Regions from separate parts of the Fervidobacterium changbaicum genome, predicted to be linked through region 3. Evidence: riboswitches for the same ligand, from Rfam matches in the RefSeq annotation. Region 3 holds a riboswitch; each other region holds the start of a gene.

Region 1 (6,300 bases), 820 kb from region 3:
TCTTACGTGACGCTGTGTAATTCGCAACCATAGAATCAACGCTCCCTGAGGTAACTCCAAAAAACAAATTTGGTTTTCCGAGTCTTTTTATATCCTCAGGACCCTCAGGCTGAGCAATTATACCGACTTTGTAGCCTCTGCTTTCTAACAACCTTGCGATTAAAGCAGCACCAAAAGACGGGTGGTCTATGTAAGCATCACCCGTCACTAAGATGACATCTAGGCTTTTAAAACCATGAGCTTTCACTTCTTCTTCCGTTGTCGGAAGGAATAGCCCTGTTTCAGAATTTTTCATATGTTCTCGTATTTCCTTCTCTCCCAATCAGTGACACTTGCTGAATATTCCCACCACTCTCTTTCTTTCAATCTCGAGAACTTTTCCCAAACATGCTCGCCAAGAACTTCTCTGACAAGTTTGCTATTCTCTGCTTCAATAAGAGCTTCCTTTAAGTTCGATGGTAACCTATGAATTCCACGTTTTTGCTTCTCACTCTCCGACATCTGATAGATGTTCTCCTCAACAGCAGCAGGTGGTTCTATCTTATTCTCAATGCCATCTAATCCCGCTGCCAAGATTACGGCAAATGCTAAGTAAGGATTACACGATGGATCTGGTGATCTGTACTCGATTCTTGTAGCTTTTCCTCTCGATTTGGGAATTCTAATTAATGCCGTTCTGTTGCCTTTGCTCCATGCTATGTTAACCGGTGCCTCGTAACCAGGAACGAGCCTTTTGTAGCTGTTGACGGTTGGATTTGTTACTGCGGTTATTTCACGTGCGTGTGCGATAAGTCCACCGATAAAGTATTTCATTATCTGAGAAATTCCATCCGGAGCGGTTTCGTCGTAAAAGGCGTTTCTACCGTCGAGTGTAAATAGACTCATATGAACATGCATTCCACTTCCATTAACGCCAAAGAAAGGTTTTGGCATAAACGTTGCGTGAAGATTATTCTTTATAGCAAGCGTTTTAATCACAAGCTTTACCGTCTGAACATTGTCTGCAGCAATTACTGGCTCAGCATACCGGAAATCAACCTCATGTTGCGACGGTGCAACTTCGTGATGTGTGGTTTCAACATCTAATCCCATTTCTTCAAGGTGAACTGAAACTTCCGTTCTTATATGCTCAGCTATATCCACAGGAAGTAAATCAAAATAACTCCCACTATCTAAAAATTCAAAAACTGGCCGATTGTTTTGCCTTGGAAGTATGAAAAATTCAACCTCCGGACCTGCGTAAGGTACAAATCCCATTTTTCGTGCCTTTTCCTCAACCAATTTCAACCTGTACCGTGGGTCACCTTCGAAGGGATGTTCTGGATCACTATAAACATCGCAAATTATTCGTGCGCTTCTGTGTCCATCAAAAGTCCAGGGAAGCATCGCAACAGTTCTCAAATCCGGCTTAAGGTACATATCCGATTCATGCAACCTTGCAAAACCCTCAACGGATGAACCATCGAACATAATTCCACCGTTCAAAGCTCCTTCGAGCTCATCTGCAGGGATTTCTACATTCTTCATCATCCCGTTAATATCAGTGAACTGCAACCTTACGAACCTAACTTGGTTCTCCTCAACAAACCTAAAAAGTTCCTCACGAGACATCTCCCTAATAGTACGCATGTAAAGCCCCCCACTTCATGTTTTTGATTTCGAAGTTTTTTCAAATGACTTATTTTGGCGAAAGAATGTGCAAGAATAATCATACATGTATTTTAACACTTTTTTGGCTTATCGTCAATGAAAAGTGTTCATAACAGCGTTTATTTGGCATTTATCTATATAGAAAATCTAAAAATCTTCGGTTTTGTTGACATCAAAGAATTCATCAAGTATAATCTTATTGAAAACAATTCTCAACAAGCAAAAAGTATAGGTTGATCTAAATTTGAGAAGAAAAAAATGCGAATCTGTCGAATTTACAGAGAGGTGAGCTTTGTGAAATTGTCTGAAGTCCCCGTTGGTGCAAGTACTGTTGTAAAACACGTTAGAGATTCCGATATATCTCCTAAACTTAGAGCGATAGGAATTCTACCTGGCGTGAAAGTAACTGTAATTAAGAGCGCACCAATGGGTGATCCAAGGATGTACAAGGTCTTCAATAAAATTATCAGTTTAAGACAGTCAGAAGCAGAACTTGTCGAGGTCGACTTACTCACCGATTCGGTATTTCCTCTTTCACATGCTGTTCCCGGCCAATACGTCGTTAATGAAATTGTAGGTGGATTTGGAATCCACAGGTGGCTTTCAAGAATTGGCATAACAAAAGGAACAACAGTAACGCTTTTGCCAAACAGGAAGGTTGTCACCACCCTTGGCACATTCGATATAGGTTTCGGAAAGCTATCGAAAATATTAGTCAAAGCTGTTCATCAAAATCAACAAGGCCAAGTCGATACTCGAAATGGAAATACATCCGAGTATTCTGGAAATTTAAAGAACTTGGAGGATAATACAAAGGGTGATCACAAATGATTATCACCGTGGGATTGCTTGGGAATCCAAACGTTGGAAAGACCAGTTTATTTAACAAGCTGGTTGGTGCACGTCAGTATGTAGCCAACTGGCCGGGTGTCACTGTGAGCCGAATAGAAGGTGCCACTGTTTTTGGTGACTACACACTCCATTTTGTTGACCTACCCGGGGTATATAGTTTGACGGCAACGTCTGTTGACGAGAAAGTTACACGAGATTACTTGATTTTTTCTCCTCCAAACGTGACAGTGGTTATTATAGACAGCATGAGTCCAGAGCAAGGGATATATCTGTTACTGGAAGCTGTTGAATTGGGTTTAAACGTCATTGCCGTATTTAATGCCATCGATGAAGCGAAGAAGAATGGAATAAAGATAGATAAAAACACATTGGAAACGTATTTGCGAGTTCCTGTGGTGCTCACGTCCGCTCATACGGGCGAAGGTATCGAGGAACTCAAAGAAAAAATAATAAGTGTGTTTAAAAAGCAAACAAGACCTCTAATGCTTGATTATGGAAAGGAGATCGAAGAAAAAATAAGGTCACTTGAGCAGTGTGTGACTGAACAATTCAACAAACGCTTTATGGCGGTAAAAATAATCGAAGGTGATAAATTTGCCCATGACTTTGTCAAAAAGGAATGCGCAAATGAGATTTTGAATAGCATATCGCCCGATATGAAAACCGAGATTCCTTTGGTTAAATACCAATACATTTCAAATGTTGTTCAACTGGCTATAAAGAGAAATGAAGAAGTACTTGGTGTCACGGAAGCGCTTGATCACGTTTTAACACATAAGTTTATAGGTATCCCAATATTCATATCACTTATGTATCTTGCATTTAACTTCACATTTAAAGTCTCCGAACCTCTCGTAGGTCTTCTTGAATACCTTTTCGAGAAACTGGCAAATGCCGTGGGTAGTGATACATTACTGACATCGCTAGTATCTCAAGGAATTATAAATGGAGTTGGAAGTGTCTTAGCATTTGTTCCGAGCATATTCGCACTGTTTTTCGCACTTGGTATTATGGAAGAAAGCGGTTATCTCCCACGTATAGCCTTTCTCGTTGATAGGCTCATGTACTCACTCAGACTTACGGGGAGATCATTTATGACACTTCTGTTAGGATTTGGATGTAATGTCAGCACAGTTATGGCAGCTCGCGGACTAGCGGACGAGAGAGAAAGAATAACCACAATACTGGTTTCTCCATTTATAAGCTGTAGTGCAAGAATCCCTGTTTACTTGCTGATTGTTAGCATCGCATTCCCTAACCATAAAGCTGAGGCATTCTTTGCCATATACGTTCTGAGCTTATTACTTACAGCAGTCTCTTCAAGGTTAGTGAACAAATTCATACTCAAAGGCCAAGCGGTTCCACTTGTTATGGAACTACCAAGGTACAGGTTTCCAAAACTTTCAAACGTTTTAACGTACGTCTGGAATAGAGGAAAGCACTTTTTAGAGAAAGCAGGAACGATCATCTTTGTCGCTAGTGTTGTTATTTGGGCGCTTAGTTATTTTCCAGCCAATGGAGATATAGAGAGAAGTTTTGTTGCTACAGTTGGAAAGTTCCTCCAACCTTTATTCGCTCCTTTGGGGTTCTCCTGGCAAATTGTTGCATCCCTTATCTTTGGAGGTGTTGCTAAGGAGGTTATCGTATCGTCACTTTCGCAGTTTTACCAAAATGTAGCAAATATATCAATTGATGCTGTAATAGGTGCAACGTTGATGGTGTTCGTTCTCGGTTATATGCCGTGTTTTGCAACGCTCGCTGCAATCAAAAGCGAGACAAACAGCTGGAAATACACGTTATTGGCCGTGATTTATAGCTTATCCATTTCGTACATCCTATCTCTGATAGTTTACAGCATTGGAAGGGTGATTTTATGAGAAGCCTGAATAAGATTTTAGGATTAGAGCTTTTCCTCTCACTCCTGACATTCTTAATGTACATAATAAGAGGTGATTTCATCTTTTCGCTCGTGATTTTCTCATTCACCTTGATTTTTTTGACTGCCTTTCGAGAATTTGGGAGTACGTCTTACTCTTTTAGAATAGCTCACCTTTATGTTGGTAGTGTGCTTTTCACCATAGCTGCCGGTTATGTTCTCTTGGGATATTTGATTTCATTTGTGAATCTCTTGTTTGGAGAAAGACCGAATGAATTATCACTCTCCGATATAATCCTTCTGATAACAGGAGCATACTCTTTGTTTAACGTATTCTACTTAAGAAAAGTGGGTTTGAAGCCCGGAAATAAAGCCGTTAGAAATTATTAAAGGGGTAAAGTCAGTAAAAATTGTGGTTGTTGATTTTGGATTGTTCGTGTATAATATAGGAAAAAGTCAAATAAACCTCCCTTTGCATGTTTAAGGGAAGTCCGGTGAAAATCCGGCACGGGGCCGCCACCGTGAGCGGGGACGAAACCTGCAGAAAGCCACTGGCTCAGTTGGAGCTGGGAAGGTGCAGGGAGTAGGATGATCCGTGAGTCGGGAGACCTGGCATGCAGAGGAAGGTTGCCATCCACCACGTAGCCTGGGGATGGCGATAAATTTTTGCAAAGAGGGAGGGTGTCTTAGTATGGTGAAGCTTTTGGATTCAGGTTCTTTCAGGAAAGTTGTACTGGCTGTCGTGCTTCTTGCGTCGGTCCTGTCACTTGCGATCGCTGTTGTTGATGACGCTGGAAGGATCGTAAACATTCCGATGCCACCAAGGAGGGTTGTCTCCGCTGCACCAAGCGCAACAAGATACTTACAAGCACTCGGATTAGAAAATCGCATTATAGGTGTCACCGCTTGGGATAGTTATCAGAAGGCAGAAAACATCGGTAATATGGTCCCTCTCAACATTGAAAAGATCTACTCGTTAAGGCCTGACCTCGTTATAATGTTCGGTGGTTTTCAGTTTCCTGAAGTAGAAAAGTTAGAAAAAGCAAAGTTGACAGCTTACGTTCTCAATGCAAACACACTGACCGATATAATAAAGGCTGTTGGACAGTTGGGAGCGATCTTCAACGTTAAAGAGAAAGCCGATAAGCTTGTAAATCAGCTCCGGCAAAAGATGACCGAGATGGGACAAAAAACTTCGAAAATCCCATTGGAAAAAAGACCCACGGTATTTTTTACAATAACTGTTCCAGATGACAAGGTAAAAGAATTGTGGACCGCAGGAACCGGTTCCTATATGAACGAACTAATCGTTATCGCCGGTGGACGAAATATCGCGGCACCTTACAGCGGAAACAATGGATGGTTATCGGTAAGCTGGGAATGGCTCGTAAAAGAAGATCCGGATATCATAATTATTGGCGCATACGGAGATCCAAAGCAAGTTGAACAGGCTGTAAAAAACCATTCAATAATGAAAAGCTTGAAAGCTGTAAAAACTGGGAAAGTCTTTATTGTTGATGGCAGTGAAGTAAGCCAAGCTGCTCCGCATCTTTTCGATTATCTTGAAGTATTCTACAACTTCTTCTACGGAGGTAAGTAATTCTTGCAAAAGCTGATTCGCTGGTTAAAATCGACAGGGAGGTATCTGCTCCCTGTCGTTTTTGTCATCGTCTTCCTAGTTAACTTATCCTTTGGAACAGTTTACGTAAGTCCGATAAGGTTATTCAAACTAATCGGCGAAGAAACTTCCGAAAGGTACTTAATTTTCAACCTAAGATTGCCGAGAGTTCTCATGGCTACCTTGACAGGCATAGCTCTTTCCTTGGTCGGTAACATATTCCAAGCTATCATGAAAAACCCTCTTGTTGATCCTTATCTTATTGGCACTTCAGCAGGCGCAAGCTTTGGAGCTCTTCTGGCTA
Region 2 (6,300 bases), 830 kb from region 3:
TGCCGATACTATAGACGTTTCTATAGAATTTGTAGACCAGCTGAAATCAAACAAGGATATCCAAATATTCAGAAACCTTCCGACACTCGCAGTGACAGTTCTTTTGTTTAACTGGTCTGTTAATCCAAATAGCAAGTTCATCGGAAGTGGAAAGTTCGACGGAAACGGTATACCACCTGACTTCTTTAGCGACATATACGCAAGAAAAGCTGTTGCAGCAGCTATTAACTACGACGCACTTATTCAAGAAGTCTTGAAAGGTTCAGGTAAACGAGTGCCAACGGCACTCCCACAAGGTTTACTTGGTTACGATCCTTCGCTGCCGCTTTACAAATTCAATCTTAACGACGTAAAAACATACCTTCAAAAGGCTTGGAATGGTCAAGCTTGGCAGAAAGGTATAAAGTTCAGCATAGCCTTCAACGAAGGAAATACAGCAAGGCAGAGAGTAGCGGAAATGATTAAGATGTATATGGAAATGGCAGCACCTGGTAAAGTTAAGATAGAAGTTCAACCACTACAATGGCCCAACTTCCTTGATGCAACGCAAAACGGAGAAATTCCAGTTTCGATAAACGCGTGGCAGGCAGATTATCCAGATCCGGACAACTTCATTTTCACGCACTATCACAGCTCAGGAGACTATGCGGACAGGCAAGGTGATGCGTTTAAGAAATTTGTTAGCACACCAAGAAAAGAACTCGGTGGAAAAAGCCTTGATGAACTCATAAAAGAGGCAGCAACGCAGACGGATCCACAGTCGCGTGGAAAGTTGTACACACAAATCCAAAAGTTCGTAATTGATAACTGCATCAGTGTTCCACTATATCAACCAACGGCAACATACGTATTCCGTACTTGGGTAAAAGGTTGGAGCTATAACCCGATGAGACCTGGAAACGATTTCTATTCGTTGTATAAACAACAATAAGCCTTGTTACAAAACAAATGGGGCACCGAAAGGTGCCCTTTTTTGATTCATAAAGATAAAAAATTCGGACTTTTCGGTTTTAAGACACAAACTAAAGCATGAATGGAATGAATAGCAAGCAGAGGTAAATCCTGTCGTGGACATAGCGCATTAAAACAAAAAAATCCCCTCGAATGACTCTCGAGGGGTATAAAACCAAGAAAGAGGAATGCCAAACCTTGGGAAGGGATGTAGTTAAATTATCTCTTTAAAACCTTCACCGTAAACCTGTCTTGCTTCGTTCACCAAGAAAAAGGCCCTTGGATCAATTCTTCTTATAGCGTTGACAAGCTCGTGGAGTTCTCTTCGCTTAAGAACAACAAGCAAAGCTATCCTTTCTTTATTCGTGTATCCCCCTTTAGCTTCGAAAACTGTGCATCCCCGTTCAAGTTCTGACGTTACGAAATTTTTGATTTCTTCATGTTTATCTGAGATAATCCACACATTTACCGAAAGTTCAAGACCTTTCAAAACAAAGTCTATCGTTGTTCCATTAACTATGATCGCCAAGATAGAATAAAGTCCAGTATCGATGTTGTACACTAATCCTGCAGAGATGCCTATTGCAAAATCGATGAAAAGTATCGACAGACCAAATGGAGCACCAAAGAATTTGTTTAGGATTTTGGCGATGATATCGGTCCCACCGGTTGATGCGTTCTGTGAAAACGCTATCGCCATACCGATGGCTGTCAAAATATCTCCGAAGAAGACCGCAAGAATTACTTCCTCACCGTGGTATTTGTATATTGGAACAATTCTGTCGAATAAATCTATCAGAAAGTTTAGCAAGAACGTGCAGTAGATAGTTTTGAAGCTGAAATCAAATCCGATGATTAAGAATGCAACTAAAAAAAGCACAGCATTAACGATGTACATCCAAATACCGACGGAAAGCGGCAACAATTTGTTAAGCACAATGGCAAGCCCAGACGCCCCTCCGGCGGCTATGTTGTGAGGAATCAAGAATATAACAAGTCCAAGAGCTGTCAGCAACACTCCCAGCGAAGAGAGTAAATACTCTTTAATCAATTCTTCCAAGCGTTTAGTACTTCCCACGGGAACTTCACCACCCGAACACCGAGATTTTTCAAATAGTTCTCTTTAAAAGAAATCTTACCCCTGTCGCCTTCTATAATCGCACCCGCATGTCCCATTCTCTTACCTTCCGGTGCGTGCCTTCCTGCAAAGAATGCCACTATGTTTTTAGGTTCAAAACCTATTTTCAAAGCATGTTCAACACCCCTTATCTCGTCTTCCCCACCAATTTCTCCAATAAGCAGTACCTTATCGTAACCCATCGATTTCAGCACTTCGAACGCTTCGGCAACATTTGTACCAACTATGGGATCCCCACCCAACCCAAGTGCGATTGAGACACCTGGACCTTCGGAAAGGTGCTTTGCTGTTTCATACATCAAAGTTCCACTGCGGGAAATGATGGCAACTGAACCTGGTGCAAAGTACTTTTCTGGCATTATTCCGACTTTGAACCTTTCTTTAGGATGAATTACACCAGGACAGTTTGGACCTATAAGAATTACTCCTTTGCTCTTTGCTATACTAACCATCCTTATTGAATCATGAATCGGAACGTGTTCGGTGATTACAACGATCTTTTTCACCCCGTTTTCAACAGCATCGTTGAAAGCTTCAAGTACGTACTGGGCAGGAACGAAAAATATTGCTGTGTCAATATGGTCAGGAAATTGCGAGAGGCTTTGGTAAACTCTTACCTTTTCAATTTCTCTTACTAACCGATTCTTACTCACAACACAGTTAACCTTTGTGCCGTATTCAATCATCTTTTTTAAATGAAAACTACCGTACCTTCCAGTCCCACCGTACACACAAACTCTGTCATTTGCTGAGAACATGGACCATCCCACCTTTTCTTAAACTCTCGATGAGTTCTTTCATATCGCTCACAGTTGGGATGTTATATCCTTCAAGCATTTTCCTTGCGAGCAATTCGTTGTTACCGGAAAGCCTGATAAGTAAAGTAAAATCAGGATTTTGCTTCTTAAAATTTATAATTCCCTTGGCTATTTCAACACAATCAGTAATTCCACCGAATATGTTAAGAACGGCACAATTCGTGATTTCCTTAACTTTATTCAAAGCGTTGTAAACACTCTCAGCAGTTGCTCCACCACCTATGTCACAGAAATTCGCTGGTCTAAATCCATGCTCAACGAGGGCATCAAGTGTCGCCATTACAATCCCAGCACCGCAACCGATAACACCAACACCACCTTCGTGTAATTTGACAAACGAACTTTCCGGCATCTCTTCATCTAACCATAGCTGTCTGAACAGAGCACTATCGTCTACGTGGAATACGGCATCAAGCGCTATAAATTCACCATCCTTTACAACGAACGGATTAATCTCAAGAAGCGTTAAATCGTATCTTACGAATACATCTTTCAACTTGAGAATCAGCTTTCTTAACTCCGCAGGGAAATCCTCTGGATTGTTGCTTTTTATAATCCTATCTGGATACTTTTGCGAATATTCTTCTACATCTATCCCGCCTTCCGGTGCAAAAACGATAACGATATCTCTGATGTTCCTATCGATTGAAATAGAAAGGTACATTTCTTTTTCGTGCGGGATAAATTCTTCCACGAGAACCCCATAAGGTCTTTCCCCTTTGATTTCCATCTGGGAGATTTTGACAATTTCTTCGAAAGACTCTTCTAAGTTTTTGACGATTTTAACTCCACCAGCTTTCATGCGCCCACCGACGAGTACCTGCGCTTTCAAAACCTGTGGAAATCCAAGCAGGGAAAGTCTTTCAGAAAAGCCACTCAAGTTTTCTAAGATATCTTCCCTTGTTATCAAAACACCGCTTGGTATCCTGACGCCTTCCGCTTTCAGAACCCGTTTTGCCAAATACTCGTGCACCTTCATCTCATCAACCTCCCCTTTAAAAATTCAAAGAAAAATTCCCCCAAAAATCTGCGGTTTTTGGGGTGCCCATCCCTTAAAGGCAGGTCTCCCGACTCGTGTATCATCCTACTCCCTGCGCCTTCCCAGCTTTGCAGCCAGTGGCATATTGCAGGTTTCGTCCACACTCACGGTGGCCCGACCGTCCCGGATTTTCACCGGAGTTCCCTTTTAAGCTTACGCACCTTTAAGGGTAGGGGATATTCATTTTTCAACTATATCATAATTGAAAACACACTCTGTTTCAAGAAAGAAAAAATCGTCCAAAGTTATCTGCATGGTTAATTAGATATACCTTTCACCTTTTTTCTTCATTATACACCTTTTTGCTAACTTTCGATTTCTGAAAAATTTCGTGTAAAATTCATATCTGTACAAAGTCTACTCTTTTATGATATAATAAGTTAAACCTAATTTACTTTAGGAGGTGGGCGAATGAAGAGCTTAGGGGAGGTTTTGATACAACGAGGTCCATTTTCCGAGATAGTTATTGGTAATTCTGCAATTGTTCGGGCAATGCTTGAAAGTGGTGTTAAAGTGGTCACCTCGTATCCTGGCTCTCCCACGCCAGAAATAGCGGAAGCGATCAATTCTATACCTAAAGACAAAAATCCTCTTTACTTTGAATTTTCAACAAACGAGAAAGTAGCACTCGAATTGGCATTTGGAGCGGCGGTGAATGGATATACATCGTGCGTGTTCTTTAAAAGTGTAGGAATGAACGTTGTTGCGGATTCGTTTGTCCAGCTCAGTATGATGGAAATTCCCGGCGGGATGGTAATTGTAACCGGCGATGATCCAGGAGCGAACAGTTCACAAAACGAACAGGACAACAGGCACTACGCAAGGCTCTCATACACACCTATCTTCGAACCGAAGGATGCGCAGGAAGTCTATGAGATGTTCAAAAAGGCTGTGGAATACTCAAGAAAGCTGCGTTCTCCCGTTGTTCTTCGCTTGACAACCCACACCGCACACTTTAAACAGAAGGTCAGTTTTGGAGTTTACGAACCATCCCCAACTGGTGAACCTCTCTTCGATCCAAACGCCAACGGACCTTACATCCCAATAGCGCAGAACGTACCTGTAATGAAAAGAAGGGCACTTGAGAAACTCCTAAGGTGGCAGGAGATATCTGAAAATTACGCTTTCTTGCAAGGTAATGGGAGCGACGTTGGTATCATAACCGCTGGGCTTCCTTATCTTTCGTTACTGGATGTTCTTGGTGAAAGCGCAAAGAAGGTTGATATATTAAGGCTGGGAATGGTTTACCCACTCCCCAGAAAAGCGATTTCGGAATTTCTCAGAAAGCACAAGGTAGTGAAAATCCTTGAAGAACTCGATAATTTTATAGAAGAAAAGGTGAAAGCCATCGCCTATGAGGAAAGAATTGACGTCGAGATAGTTGGGAAAACCGATATTGAGGACTGGATAGGTGAATACACGCCTGAGAAGGTTTACTCTGTTATGTCCAAATTCTCACCTGAGCTGGTAAGGAAAGTTGAAAAGCCAGTAAAGTTCGTTCGTGTTGTCAACCGCCCACCTCAGCTTTGTCCAGGCTGCGGTCACAGGCCGGTCTTTTACGTTTTATCGAAACTTTTAAGGGAGAAGGATATTTCTGTGGCGGATATAGGTTGTCATACGCTGGGATTTTTGGAGCCGTACAAGGTTGGTCAAATCCTGCTGTCCATGGGGCATTCAACCGGTACTGCTTCCGGTTTGAGTATGTTCAATAAAGATAGGAAAGTTGTGGCATTCCTTGGTGATTCAACGTTCTTCCACGCCGGATTGCCTGGAATTATCAACGCTGTCTTTAACAAACACAACTTTACACTCGTTGTGATGGAGAACGGAACAACGGCGATGACAGGCCATCAAGACCATCCTGGAAAAGCTATTAAAATAAGGCAGATACTTGAAGCCATAGGGGTTAAACACATCTGGGAAGTTGACACGTACCAGCAAGATAAACTCGAAGAAATCCTAAAGACTGCGCTCGAAACACCGGAATTCAACGTGGTAATAGCCAAGCATCCATGTATGTTGAAATTCACAAGGGAAAGGCGGAGAAAAGGCATTATAAAAGTACCGCAGATGAAGGTAACGAACAGATGCACACTAGCTGGTGTTTGTATCACGAAATTCGCATGTCCTTCGTTCCAAAGAGCCGATGATGGAAGCATCTTTGTTCACGAAGACCTATGCATCGGTGATGGTTCTTGTATGGTTGTCTGTCCATCAGGCGCTTTGGAATTTGAAAAGATTGAAACAGGTGGTGGTGCAAAATGACGAAATTCACTGCGTTCAATATCTTTTTAATCGGTGTCGGTGGTCAAGGTATCGGATTGTTGAGCGAGATACTTATCCGTGCGATAGAT
Region 3 (6,300 bases):
CAACGTTGTTCAAAAATTCTTGGTCAACTGGTATTCCCAAAAAGCAATGTCCGGTGTCAAAAACCGTTCTGGAATGTTTAAAGTAGTGCTCTTTGAGATTCTCAACGCTTATCTTTGGATGATTTAACAATAATTGGAGTTCTTTGCTTTCAAAATCCCCAGTGTCAAATTCTTCAAAAGGATGCACGACGTAGTTTTCGATTTCAAAGTTGTTTTCGAGGTATTTGAAAGCTTCGAAAACATTCGAAAGTGAATCAGTTGGCAGATGTGCGGTGTATTTTATACCCGTTTGCCTTGCGATCTCAAAGAGATAGTCTTTCTCTTTTTCAAGCAAATTGAACGTATCTTCGTCCCAAGTGTAGACGAGTAATTCGACAAACTGAATTGTTCTGAAGTTGCGAGTTATGTATTCGACATTTTCGTAGTAGGTACCCGGTATTATCCACGATGTTGTACCGATAAGTTGTTTTTCCAAATTTGTATGCACGAGCCCATCTCCTGTAGGCAGATTTTTTACTTAATTCTGATTTCTATCCCGGCCACAACAAGGTAAACTTCGCTTGCAAGTTTAGCTAACTTTGCATTCGTTTTGCCGAGTGTTTCCGCAAATTCCCTGGCTAATTTGTTTTCCGGTATTATTCCCCAGCCAACTTCGTTCGTAACAATAATAACTTCCGTTCTCATGGAAGCGAGAGTTTCAATGAATTTCCCAAGGTGCTCTTGTACGTTCACTTCGTAATAGTAAAGGTTACCGAGGTAAGTTGTGAGGCACTCAAAGACAACAACGTCGTACCTTCCGTCTATTGTTCGCAAGACTCGACTTACTTCCACGGGCTCTTCGTACGTATCAAAAAGGTTTCTTCTTTCCTCTTGGTGTCTTCTTATACGCTCTTTCATCTCCTCATCGAACGGTACACCCGTTGCCAAAAACGCACGGGTTTGGTATTTTAAAGCTTTATTCAATGCAACTGTACTTTTGCCTGACTTAATTCCACCTGTAACGAGTATCAAATGTTATCACTACCTTTAGAAACACCTGCACTCTCAAATGTTGCCATCTCTCTTATCATCTTGATAGCAGCCTCGATTAGAAAGATGGAGAGTGCGGCCCCAGTTCCCTCGCCAAGCCTCATATCAAGGTCGAGTATAGGCCTGAGTCCCATTTCATCGAGCAATATTTTGTGCCCCTTTACCATCGATTTGTGGCCAGCGAAGACAAAACCAGTCACTTTTGGGTTCATCTTCCATGCAATTAGCAAGCCTGCCGTTGTGGGAAAACCGTCCACAATCACAGGGATCTTGTGCTCTGTAGCTTCGAGAATGAAACCAGCCATCTCACCCATGCAAAATCCTCCGACTTTGTGAAGGATATCGATTGGATCTTCTTTTTTTGGATTATTAACTTCCAAAGCTCTTACTACCGCTTGTTTTTTTCTTTCTAAACCTTCACTGTCAAGAGGAGTGCCAATATCGAGAATTTCATCAATCGAAAAACCGAAAGCAGCAGCGATTGCGGTGGCGGTGGTAGTATTCCCTATCCCCATATCACCTACCACAAGCAGATCAGCACCTTCCTTAATTGCGTTTCGTGCTATCTTTCGCCCGAGTTCCAAGCTAGTATTTGCTTGTTCTATCGTCATTGCTGGTCCTTTTGTGAAATCCGCTGTGCCGTATCCAACTTTTGCGTTTATGAATTTCGGGTGAGCGATGTCAAAATCTCCATCCACACCCGCATCGACTACGTAAACATCCGCTCCTACGTGTCTTCCAAAGACGTTTATCGCCGCACCACCGTTTAGGAAATTGAGAACCATCTGATAGGTAACCTCTTTTGGATATGCGGAAACGCCGTTTTGAACTACCCCATGATCCGAAGCAAAGACGTAAACACGCTTATCTTTAGGCAGGTCCGGAATGACTTTGTTTTGGATAATCCCCATCTTCAAAGCGATTTCTTCCAAATAACCAAGACTTCCAACAGGTTTTGTGAGGTTGTTTAAACGTGAAATAATCTGTTCTCTGATACTAACATCCATAACGCAAGTCCCCCTTTTTTCTTAAGAATAAACAAAAAGCTTCCCAAATGACCCGAGTCATTGGGAATTGCATACCTGCAAGATCGGTCTCCCGGCTTGTGGATCGTCCTACTCTTCGCGCCTTCCCAGCCAAACGGCCAGTGGCATAGATGCGAATTTCGTCCCCACTCACGGTTGCTGGGCAGCCTCGGACTTTCACCGAAGTTCCCGGCATCATGCAGGCTGAATCTATTCATTTTTCATTTTTATTATTCTATCACATATATGTGGAAAGACAAAGTTCTTTTTTCATCATATGTTGTCCAAAAAACAAGAAAAATCTCTCTTTTATCATCGGGAAGGATGAATGATAAGTTATACTTGAAAGTACTTCGTGTTATAATTGAAAAGTGAAGCATTATTACAGAAAAAAGGAGGTTGAGGTGGAGATGAAGGCTCTAAAACGTGTATTTGATTTAGTACTCGTAGGAGTGTTATTTTTGCTTTTGATTACTCTCTTGGGCTCGTGTAATAAACAGTCCACACTTCGCATTTACAATTGGGCGGATTACATTCCAGAAGAAGTAATTGAACAATTTGAAAAGGAGTACAACTGCAAGATCATCTACGACACCTACGCTTCGAACGAAGAGATGTTCGCAAAAATCAAAGCGGGCGGAACTGGGTACGATATCGTCTTTCCTTCTGGTGATCACGTGAAGATGATGATAAACGAAGGGCTGTTAGAAAAGCTCGACTTGAACAAAGTCCCAAACTTCAAGAACATTGACCCGCTTGTATTAGCGAAAACAACGTACGATCCAAACCACGAGTATTCCGTGCCTTACATGATGGGAACTACTGGCTTAATAGTTAATAAGAAATATCTCAAAGACTACGAAAAATCCTGGAGCATATACGAACGTTCGGATTTAAAAGGCAAGATGACGCTTCTTGATGATATGCGTGAGGTCTTCGGAGCAGCGTTGAAATACCTCGGCTATTCTGTAAACACGACAAATCCAGAAGAGATAGAAAAAGCTAAACAAGTGATACTTAAATGGAAAGAAAACATCGTAAAGTTCGATGCAACTACGTATGCGCAAGGTGTTGTAAATGGCGAATTCTGGGTCGTGCACGGCTATCCAGAAAACGTCTTCCAGCTCATCCCCGAAGAGGAACGGGAGAATTTCGAATTCTTCGTTCCTAAAGAAGGCGGAACACTCTGGATCGATAATATGGTTATATTAAAAGATGCCAAGAATAAAGAACTTGCGTACAAGTTTATCGACTTCATCTTAAGACCGGAAATTGCTGCAAAAATCTCCGATTATTTAATGATCCCATCTCCTATAACAGATGCTGCAAAATATCAACAAGTAGAACCACTCTACACACTGAATCAACTAGAAAATTGCGAAATAATAGATTACATAGGAGAATACATTGATCTCTACAACAAAGCTTGGGAAGAGATAATAAAGTGAACAAAATGCTAACATTAAAACGGGGCTTGTGAAAAGCCCCGTTTTTTATACTCAGTCCGGTAGCACAAAATGAGACTGCTTATTGTAGAATTGTAGTAGAATCTGAAAACACTCCAGAAACACTCCAGAGGTGGTTGGATGATTAAAATTTTTAAAGAACAGGTCGAATCAGCTGTTAAGGTGTACGAGTTAGCCAGTGAACTTCAGAATATTGAAAAAGCACTAAAGAAGGTGAGAAACACTTTCCCAGACTTTACCGTCCAATCTGTACTTGTTAAGGTTGCGGTTGTGAACTCACTTTACAACACAAATATCTTTCGAGTATACGATGTCGCGCATCATATTTCAGAACTTATCGCACAAGATGGCATTGTTATTGAACCTGAATTTGTAGACAAATTGTCCGTTGTTGTCTTGAAAAACAACGGTGACGAAGGGAAGGAAAAGCACTACATCAGCTTCACTTCAGTTTTGGCACATACTTTCTTAAGCGAAAAGTTCCCAATTTACAATTCCGTTATAGCCCGCATGGTTGGATACCATGTGCATGAAGAAATTAAGGGCAACAAGAAATACGCCACGTACAGCGATTTCTACCATGATTTCTACATGCTTTTGAACTCGCTTGATTTCAAAACTTCTGTTTTTGATCTGCACAGGTACCTTTGGATTTCTGGTGAATACAGGAAATACAGCGGTTTCAGACCTTGGGAAAATCCAAACAACGAAATAAATCCTGACTTAAAGAAGGTGTTTAAGAAAAAAGGCGAGGACATACAATTGCTATTAAAAGACCTGGTAAAAGACCTTTACGGCCCTCTTTTCTTAGAATGAATCAACTCTCCATTCACCTGAATATAGAGGTCAACAAAATCACTAATCCGAATATTGAAATTCCCAAAACAACATTCATCCATGTTGGCAAACCTGAAAGTCCGTAGAAAGCTCTTATTTCTGGCAGGATTTTGAAAACGTTAATTATATCCTCCATCGTGAATCGTTCTTTTGTACCAACAGCAACAAATAGATTTCCAGCTTTCCCATCTGGTGGAAAAAACGCCACCAAATAGTACCTTCCAGTCTGCGGCAAAGTTATCCTCTTTGTTAAATGTATCCACGAATTTGTATCGGTTACAGGCTCATAAAAGGCTGTTGGTGATTCCTTAGATTTGCAAACAACTGCTCCCATTTCCGCTGGAATTTCAAATGGCAAACCATCAACTTTTGGAAACCCCGGACCTATTATTACGACAGCTGGTCTTAGCTGTATGTACTTATCCTCTTTAGGAGTGCCTACTTGGAAGTATAACTCGTCTCCTCCCTTGCCTTCAAATGTCATCCAGAGAAAAGAGTTGTCTTCCTTGAAGACTTTGTATAAAACCTGAGATATATCGATATTCTTTATCGGAATAGCTTCAGCCATGTTTGAACCCGAAAGATTTGAAACAATAGGTGCATGCGCAAATAGAACCAAATTCGGAAGGAAAAAAACTAACAAAATCAAGCTAAACACGTTTTTCACTGCCACCCCTCCAAAAAGCTACCATTCTCTAATTTGCCAGGAGGCTATTTCCAGAAATCAAAGGCAAAGTTCCTAATCAGCCATCCAATTTCCTTTGGCTTTTCGACAACGACCGCATGACCTGAGTCTGGAATGGTTATATGCACTCCCTTTTTCAAACTATTGTGTATTTCTTGGCTAAAACTCTTTGGTTTTATTCTGTCAAATTCCGCAGAAACAACGACTAACGGAAATTCTACATCCTTTATCCTGTTGAGAAGGTCATAGCTATTCAGGTTCAGAAAAGCATCAATTAATCTTTCCGCACCACGATAGTTAAAGCCATTAAGTCTTGAAGAAATGATTTGCACTAAGTTATCGAAGGAATTTATATACTTTTCGCTGTACACATCGGTAAGCCAGCTGTGAACAAAACTCTCCGGATTTCTTGTTTTTGCGCCATCTTTCCATCTCATAGCTTTGCTTTCCATAACTTTGTCCGTACGAGCGGTTGAGGTTATAATCATCATCGATTCAATGTATTGTGGATAAAAAACCCCAAAAAGCATTGCAACCTCTCCACCATAAGAGGTCCCTACAAACTTTGCTTTCTTTATCCCGAGATGGTCGAGTAATTCTTTCAAATCCTGCACGTGTCTTTCAAACGAGCATTCTTTAGTCTCTTCGCAATCAGAATCCCACTGACATCGGAAATTGTGGAAAAGCAAAGGCATCTTTTCTGAAATGTCTTTCGTAAAAAGTTTCCAAGATTCGTAGTGCATAAAGATTCCGTTGAGGAACACTAATGGAATTTTGTTGGTATGTTCAAAAGCTTTGGTGATGTAATACTCGTACTTTATTCCAACGCCATCGCTTGTTATGAAAGTATTTCCCATGATTAATCAACTCCTTTCAAATAAGACACTTTGTGTGCTATAATTTTAAAAAGTGAAAACATGGTTTTACTTCGTTTGTGTAGGAGGTGTGTCGAAATGAAAAGAGTATACGTCTTACTTGTATGTGTATTATTATTTTCTCTGCTTTTTGCAGGTCCAAAAGACTCAAAAGAACCAAATGTATCATTGCAGCTATCGCTTTATCTAACTCAAAACTTTGGTTTAAATTTTTCTCTTGGTGTTTCTGTGAATTACGAGATATCCGAAGGAAAAGAAATAAAATTACCAAAACCTAAAAAACATCCGCATGATATTGTGGTAAAGTATCCAAAGGGTAAGAGAGGTATAGAAGTCGAACTTGAGTTAACTTCAGGATTAACCTTTAAGGCTGAAAACGTTAC

What was found. Region 3 has a riboswitch for cobalamin ahead of cobT (nicotinate-nucleotide--dimethylbenzimidazole phosphoribosyltransferase). Riboswitches for the same ligand answer to the same signal wherever they lie in the genome.
Region 1: linked by a shared signal. The riboswitch ahead of CBS1_RS02025 (ABC transporter substrate-binding protein) and the one ahead of cobT (nicotinate-nucleotide--dimethylbenzimidazole phosphoribosyltransferase) in region 3 are both predicted to bind cobalamin.
Region 2: linked by a shared signal. The riboswitch ahead of CBS1_RS09500 (ATP-grasp domain-containing protein) and the one ahead of cobT (nicotinate-nucleotide--dimethylbenzimidazole phosphoribosyltransferase) in region 3 are both predicted to bind cobalamin.

Annotation. Positions count from the first base shown of each region.
Region 1 covers NZ_CP026721.1:434,793-441,092, reverse strand. The annotation lists gene CBS1_RS02050 (YgiQ family radical SAM protein) at 1-295, opposite strand, end outside; gene CBS1_RS02045 (glutamine synthetase family protein) at 292-1,611, opposite strand; gene CBS1_RS02040 (FeoA family protein) at 1,945-2,481, shown strand; gene feoB (ferrous iron transport protein B) at 2,478-4,379, shown strand; gene CBS1_RS02030 (hypothetical protein) at 4,376-4,768, shown strand; cobalamin riboswitch at 4,839-5,009, shown strand; gene CBS1_RS02025 (ABC transporter substrate-binding protein) at 5,070-5,978, shown strand; gene CBS1_RS02020 (FecCD family ABC transporter permease) at 5,982-6,300, shown strand, end outside.
Region 2 covers NZ_CP026721.1:2,083,023-2,089,322, reverse strand. The annotation lists gene CBS1_RS09515 (ABC transporter substrate-binding protein) at 1-931, shown strand, start outside; gene CBS1_RS09510 (YitT family protein) at 1,166-2,029, opposite strand; gene CBS1_RS09505 (succinate--CoA ligase subunit alpha) at 1,999-2,847, opposite strand; gene CBS1_RS09500 (ATP-grasp domain-containing protein) at 2,831-3,886, opposite strand; cobalamin riboswitch at 3,948-4,126, opposite strand; gene CBS1_RS09495 (thiamine pyrophosphate-dependent enzyme) at 4,358-6,211, shown strand; gene CBS1_RS09490 (2-oxoacid:acceptor oxidoreductase family protein) at 6,208-6,300, shown strand, end outside.
Region 3 covers NZ_CP026721.1:1,251,843-1,258,142, reverse strand. The annotation lists gene cbiR (cobamide remodeling phosphodiesterase CbiR) at 1-487, opposite strand, end outside; gene CBS1_RS05925 (bifunctional adenosylcobinamide kinase/adenosylcobinamide-phosphate guanylyltransferase) at 514-1,011, opposite strand; gene cobT (nicotinate-nucleotide--dimethylbenzimidazole phosphoribosyltransferase) at 1,008-2,036, opposite strand; cobalamin riboswitch at 2,101-2,269, opposite strand; gene CBS1_RS05915 (extracellular solute-binding protein) at 2,465-3,502, shown strand; gene CBS1_RS05910 (hypothetical protein) at 3,641-4,336, shown strand; gene CBS1_RS05905 (hypothetical protein) at 4,350-5,024, opposite strand; gene CBS1_RS05900 (alpha/beta fold hydrolase) at 5,069-5,899, opposite strand; gene CBS1_RS05895 (hypothetical protein) at 5,996-6,300, shown strand, end outside.